DNA from 3 places in the Branchiibius hedensis genome. Region 1 is predicted to be linked to each of the others. Evidence: riboswitches for the same ligand, from Rfam matches in the RefSeq annotation. Region 1 holds a riboswitch; each other region holds the start of a gene.

Region 1 (2,257 bases):
ACCTTCGCGGCGCGGAACCCCTGATCCAGGTCGGCGATGATGTCGTCGATGTGCTCCAAGCCCACCGCCAACCGCACCAAGCCCGGGGTCACACCCGCGGCCAGACGGTCCTCATCACTGCCCTGGCTGTGCGTCGTGGACGCCGGGTGGATCGCCAGCGACCGCACGTCGCCGATGTTGGCGACCAACGAGAACAACTCCAGGGAGTCCACGAACTTCTTGCCCGCGTCAACGCCGCCCTCGATCTCGAAGGACAACACGGCACCCGAGCCGAGCGGCGTGTACTTCTGCGCCAGGTCGTAGTACGGGCTGCCCGGCAGCGAGGCCCACAGGACCTCCTTGACCTGCTCCTGCGTCTGCAGCCACTCGGCCACCTTGCGGGCGTTCTCCAGGTGGCGCTCGATGCGCAGGCTGAGGGTCTCGATGCCCTGCGCGATCAGGAACGCGTTGAACGGCGACAGCGGCGCACCCAGATCGCGCTGCAACTGCACCCGCGCCTTGAGGATGAAGGCCAGGTTGGCACCCAGCGGACTACCGACGCCGAGGTCACGGGCGTAGACCAGACCGTGGTAGCTCTCCTCCGGCGTGTTGTAGTTCGGGAACTTCTCCGGGTCCTTGGCGAAGTCGAAGTTGCCGCTGTCCACGATCACGCCGGCGATCGAAGTGCCGTGTCCGCCAAGGTATTTGGTGGCCGAGTGCACGACGATGTCCGCGCCGTGCTCGATCGGGCGCAGCACGTACGGCGTGGCGACCGTGTTGTCGACGACCAGCGGAACTCCCGCCTCGTGCGCGACCGCTGCAACACCCTCGATGTCGAGGATCTCCTGCTTGGGGTTGGCGATCGTCTCGCCGTAGAACAGCTTGGTGTTCGGCCGGATGGCTGCGCGCCACTGCTCCAGATCCGTGGCGTCCTCGACAAAGGTCGTCTCGATGCCCAGCTTCTTGAGCGTGTACTTCAACAGGTTGAAGGTGCCGCCGTAGAGCGCCGGACTGGAGACGATGTGGTCCCCGGCCTCGGCGATGTTCAGGATGGCCAGCGTTTCGGCGGCCTGTCCGGACGCGGTCAGCAGCGCGCCGACGCCGCCCTCCAGGCTGGCGATCCGCTGCTCGACGACGTCGTTGGTCGGGTTCATCAACCGGGTGTAGATGTTGCCGAACTCGCTGAGGCCGAACAGGTTTGCGGCCTGAGTGGTGTCGTTGAAGACGTAGGAGGTGGTCTGGTAGATCGGCAGGGCGCGGGCCTGGGTCGTCGGGTCGACGCTCTGGCCGGCGTGGATCTGCCGGGTCTCGAAGGACCAGTTGGGGGTGTCGCTCATGACGAACCTTTCGGGGTGTCAACTGCACTGGATGGTGCGGACGCTCACGGGGTCGTCCGCGCTTGCCCTGCCACGCGGCGTACGTCGAGTGGCTGGGCCAGGTCCTCACCCGGGGCACCCCACCGCGGAGGAGGGTTGCCGGCCAGCGAGCCGGGGCTTGACGCTGGCACTCATGACCTGCGGTGAAACTACACCCGGACCCTTGGAAATGTATAACCGTCTCTTATATCGAACCGGGGAGGAAACCGATCACAAGAACTGCGACACCGTGTAGATCAGCAGACCCACCAGACCACCGACCACCGTGCCGTTGATGCGGATGAACTGCAGATCGCGCCCCACGTGCAACTCGATGCGCTCGGAGGCCTCCTTGCCGTCCCAGCGCTGGATGGTCTGGGAGATGACACTGGACAGCTCTCGCCCGTACGTCGACACCAGGTGACCGGCCATCTCACTGATCCGCCGGTCGACGGTGGCCTGCAACTCCGGATCCGTGACCAGCCGCTGCCCGGTGTCGCTGATCAGCCGGGCCAACCGTGCACGTAGTTCGCCGTCGGGGTCGTTCAGCGCATCGACCAGCACGCTCTGACCGGATCGCCACAGGGACACCAGTGACGTCGAAACGTTCGGATGCGACAGCAACCGCACCTTCAGCGCTTCGGTCTGCTGCATGGTGTCGGGGTCGTTCTGCAGCCGGTCGGCCAGTTGCCGCAACACGTTGTCGATCGCGCCACGGACCGGGTGGTTGGGGTTGTCACGGATGTCCTCCAACCACTTGACCGCCTCGGTGTGCAGCCGCGCCGACACCGTGTCGTCCAACCACCGGGGCGTCCACGACGGGGCGCGTTCGGAGATGATCGTGGTCACGCTGCTGGGGTTGTCGCGCACCCAGGCGTGCAGCTCCCGCGCGGTCAGATCGACCAGACCGTGGTGTGATCCAT
Region 2 (2,257 bases), 2.8 Mb from region 1:
CTGAACTTGCCCGAAGAGGTCGAGCAGCGAGACGTAGAAGACCAGCGAACTGGCCTTGATCAAGCCGATCAGTTGGTTGACGAAGTTCGGCACGATCGAGCGAAGCGCCTGTGGCAGAACGATTTTGCGGAACTGGTAGCTCTTCGGCAGACCCAGCGCCGCTGCCGCTTCGTGCTGCCCCTGGTCGACCGACAGGATGCCGGCACGCACGACCTCCGAGCCGTAGGCGGCCTCGGCCAGGGACAGACCGATGATCGCGAGCGCCAGGTCGGTGGCCAGCCGGGACTCATCGAAGCGGAAGAACTCCGGCCCGAACGGAACGCCCAGACTGATCGTCTTGTAGAGCGCGCCGAAGTTGACCAGGAAGAGCAGGATCACGATCAGCGGGATCGACCGGAACAACCAGGTGTAGGTCCAACTCACCGCGCGCAGTAGCGGGTTGCTGGACAACCTGGCCACTGCGAGGACCAGCGCACCGAGAAAGCCAAGCACCGCTGCAGCGAAGGTCACTTTGATGGTGATCCAAAGCCCCTGCAGCACAACGGGCCTGGTGAACCAGTAGCCGAAGCGGTCCCACTGGAAGAACGGGTTGGTGATCAGGGCGTTGAGCGCCATGGCGACGAGGACTGCCACGACGGCCGCGGCCACCCAGCGCAACGGATGGCGTTGCGGGATGACACGGCGCGGGGCATCAGCGGTCGGCGGCGCGTCATCGGCGACCTGCGCGACCGCCGTTTTGGCGTAGCCGGGAGGTGAGGACATGGACGACTCCAACGGGTTCACCGAAGGCCACGGCCTCAGCCGACGACCTTCGTGACGCGGGCCGGGGCCAGCGTCAATGCGCTTGCCCGCGCGGGGTTCGCTAACGGGCCGGGCTTTCACCTGGAGCACCCCACCGCGGAACGAGGGTTGCTGGTCGACCAGCCAGGGCTTGTCGTCGACGCTCAATGCCTATCGGGAGAGTAGACATTGATTCCGTGGCCCGTCAACTCCGCAGGTCAGCCGTGCGCGATGATCGATCCGTGAGCGATTACGAAACCCTGGACTACAGCGTCGTGGACGGGATCTGCACGCTGACCCTCAACCGGCCCGAGCAGTTGAACTCCTTCACCGTCACGATGGCGAACGAGCTGGTCGACGCCTTCACCCGCGCCAGCACCGACGATGAGACCCGCGTCGTGGTGGTCACCGGCGCCGGCCGGGCGTTCTGCGCCGGCATGGACCTGACCAAGGAGGGCAACGTCTTCGGCCTCACCCCGGGGCTTGCGCCGACCGTGCAGGACCTGACCGAGCGCCTGGACGACCCGGTGATCTTCGAAGGTGTCCGCGACACCGGCGGCCGCGTCTCGCTGGCGATCTACGCGTGCACCAAACCCGTGATCGCCGCGATCAACGGCGCCGCCGTCGGCATCGGCGCGACCATGACGCTGCCGATGGACATCCGCCTGGCCTCCACCAAGGCGCGGATCGGATTCGTCTTCGGTCGCCTGGGGATCGTGCCCGAGGCCACCTCGTCGTGGTTCCTGCCGCGCATCGTGGGCATCTCCCGCGCCCTGGAATGGACGTACGCCGCGGACATCCTCTCCCCCGACGAAGCCTTGGCGGGTGGCTTGGTCCGCTCCCTGCACGAACCCGACCAACTGCTGCCCGCGGCGTACGCCCTGGCGCGCACGTTCATCGACGGCCGCTCGCCGGTCGGTATCGCGTTGACCCGGCAGATGATGTACCGCAACAGTGCGCAGCCGCACCCGATCGAAGCGCACCGGATCGACTCCCTGGCGATGTACTACACCAGTTTCGCCGACGGCGAGGAAGGCGTGCGCGCGTTCTTGGAGAAGCGCGACACCGAGTTCACCGGTCGCACGTCCAGCGACATGCCGCCGTTCTACCCCTGGCAGGAGTAGGGCCTCACCTGCGCCGCGCGCGGAAGAAATCGGTGAGAATCTGCGCGCACTCGGCCTGCCGGATCCCACCGACTGCGTCCACCCGGTGCGGTGACGGGTTCTGCGCGATGACGTCCCAGGCGCTGCCACACGCGCCGGCCTTGGGATCCCACGCACCGAAGACGATGTGCGAGATCCGCGACTGCATGATCGCCCCGGCGCACATCAGGCATGGTTCGAGCGTGACCGCGATCGTGCAGTCATCGAGCCGGTAATGCCCCAGTGTCGCAGCCGCTGCCCGGATCGCAACGATCTCGGCATGCGCCAGCGGATCCGCGTCTGCCACACGGCGATTCGGGCCCACTCCGATGACG
Region 3 (2,257 bases), 2.0 Mb from region 1:
GGGCTACGGCCAGATGAAGGTCAGACATGGTTATCCCATCTCTTCCGGGCATCGCGGTCGGCGCCGCCATGCACATTCGCGCTTGCACCTCCGGTCGGAAGTGCCGGGTCATCACCTGGAGCACCCCACCGCGCAGGAGGGTTGCCGGTCAGCAAGCCAGGGCTTGTCGCTGACACTCATAACCATTTGTGAGGCTAGAACAAACCAGCCGTGATGTCTAATCCCTACTCTCAGAGTGGGATTTGAGGGCCATGTCAGCGAGGGAGCCAGGCGTCCTCGACGTCGTTGAGCCGACGCACCTTGGCCGGCAGCGCACCGGTGAGCAGCTGCTGCACCGTCACCTCATCCAGCACCTGCCGCAGACTGGACCGCACGGCCACCCACAGATCGGGCAGATGGGAGGCCACCCCGCCGTACGTCGTCTCATGCGGCCGCAGGCCCCGCACCTCCGCGAGGGGCCCGTCCACGGCGCGCAGAATGTCGCCGATGGCAATCTCCGATGCCGGCTTGGCCAGGGTGTAGCCACCCGCGCAACCACGCTGGGTGCGGACAATTCCGGCCCGGCGCAGGTCGCCGAGAATGGCCTCGACGAACTTACGCGGCATGCCCTGGTCCTGCACGATCGCGTCGATCGTCAGCAGGTCGGGGGCACGGGCGGCCATCTCCAGGGCAGCACGCACGGCGTAGTCGCTTTTCGCCGAAATCTGCACGGCCATCCTCCGTCGACGCAGGGTTCTGGAGTCAGCCTAACCGGCTCTCCTAACACCCATCGGTTCAGTAGGCATTTGCCATGCCGCGGTGTTTGGCCTAGCCTCACGTTTGGTTATGAGCGTCAGCGTCAAGCCCTGGCTTGCTGACCGGCAACCCTCCGCAGCGGTGGGGTGCCCCAGGTGACGACCCGGTGAGCCGGCCCGGCCCACAAGCGCATGCCATTGCATCGGCAGAGTTCCGAATGCGATTGATCTGGAAGGTGATTCGACCATGACCCTGCTCGATGCCGACGCGTCGACGGCGACCTCGCAGGCGAGATCTGCGGCGACCGACGATCCGTTACGCACCGCGCGTCTCGTCTCGGCGCCCCGCCCCGGCCGGTGGCTGGCGGCCGCAGCCGTCGTCGTCCTCGTCGCGATGTTCGTCAACACGCTGATCACCAATCAACGCTTCCAATGGGGCATCGTCGCCCAGTACTTCACGGCACCTTCGATCCTGCGGGGTCTCGGTCTGACGCTGGCCCTGTCCGCGTCGGTGTTCGTCGTCGGGTACCTCTTCGGGATCGGGTTGGCCGCGATGCGTCTGTCCAGCAACCCGATCCTGCGCAGCGTCAGCTTCACCTTCGTGTGGATCGTTCGCTCGGTGCCGGCGATCGTGCAGGTGCTGTTCTGGTTCCAGCTCGCCTCGCTCTATCCGCGGCTGTCGATCGGGATCCCGTTCGGTCCGGAGTTCGCGTCGGTTCAGACCGCCAACCTCTTCTCCGGGATCATCGCCGCGTTCATTGCCCTGACTCTCGACGTTGCGGCCTTCTCCGCCGAGGTCGTGCGCGGCGGATTGCTGTCGGTGGACCGCGGACAGACCGAGGCGGCCGAGGCGCTGGGCCTGTCGCGCCGCCGGATCTTCCGACGGATCGTGCTCCCCCAGGCGATGCCGGCGATCATCCCGGCCAGCGGCAACCTCGCCAACGGAATGGTCAAGGCCACCGCCATCGTCAGCGTGATCGCGGTGCAGGACCTGCTCTACTCCGCGCAGTTGATCTACAACGACAACTTCCAGGTCGTGCCGCTGCTGATCGTGGCGACGCTCTGGTACATCATCATCACGACCGCCTTGTCGGTGCTGCAGTACTTCATCGAGCGGCACTACAACCGCAGCCATCGCCGCGACGTGCGTTCTCTGCGTGAGGTATTCCGCTCCGGCCTGCCGTTGCTGCCGTATCGCAGCAAGAATGCCCGTATCGATGCGGGGGTGGGCGCATGACTGCCATCGCAACGACCGACACGATCCGCGAGGTCGGCGATCCGCTGCTGAGGATTCGCGGGCTGCACAAGTCGTTCGGCCTGCAGACTGTCCTGGAAGACATCGACCTGGACGTGCACACCGGCGACGTCACCGTGCTGATCGGCCGCTCCGGTTCGGGCAAGTCGACCCTGCTGCGCTGCGTCAACCACTTGGAGAAGCCGGACGGTGGCTACGTCGAGATCGACGGGCAGATCATCGGCTACCGCGAGCACCGCGGCCGGCTGGTCGAGCGTCACCAGCGCGA

Evidence for each region. Region 1 has a riboswitch for S-adenosylmethionine ahead of DR843_RS04040 (bifunctional o-acetylhomoserine/o-acetylserine sulfhydrylase). Riboswitches for the same ligand answer to the same signal wherever they lie in the genome.
Region 2: another riboswitch for S-adenosylmethionine. It lies ahead of DR843_RS17785 (amino acid ABC transporter permease); the one in region 1 lies ahead of DR843_RS04040 (bifunctional o-acetylhomoserine/o-acetylserine sulfhydrylase).
Region 3: another riboswitch for S-adenosylmethionine. It lies ahead of DR843_RS13840 (amino acid ABC transporter permease); the one in region 1 lies ahead of DR843_RS04040 (bifunctional o-acetylhomoserine/o-acetylserine sulfhydrylase).

Annotation. Positions count from the first base shown of each region.
Region 1 is NZ_UESZ01000001.1:814,442-816,698, reverse strand. It holds gene DR843_RS04040 (bifunctional o-acetylhomoserine/o-acetylserine sulfhydrylase) at 1-1,316, opposite strand, end outside; SAM riboswitch class IV at 1,370-1,494, opposite strand; gene DR843_RS04035 (DUF445 domain-containing protein) at 1,566-2,257, opposite strand, start outside.
Region 2 is NZ_UESZ01000001.1:3,646,736-3,648,992, reverse strand. It holds gene DR843_RS17785 (amino acid ABC transporter permease) at 1-762, opposite strand, end outside; SAM riboswitch class IV at 836-952, opposite strand; gene DR843_RS17780 (crotonase/enoyl-CoA hydratase family protein) at 1,023-1,904, shown strand; gene tadA (tRNA adenosine(34) deaminase TadA) at 1,909-2,257, opposite strand, start outside.
Region 3 is NZ_UESZ01000001.1:2,858,187-2,860,443, forward strand. It holds gene DR843_RS13830 (LLM class flavin-dependent oxidoreductase) at 1-28, opposite strand, end outside; SAM riboswitch class IV at 74-184, opposite strand; gene DR843_RS13835 (RrF2 family transcriptional regulator) at 255-716, opposite strand; SAM riboswitch class IV at 822-931, shown strand; gene DR843_RS13840 (amino acid ABC transporter permease) at 982-1,971, shown strand; gene DR843_RS13845 (amino acid ABC transporter ATP-binding protein) at 1,968-2,257, shown strand, end outside.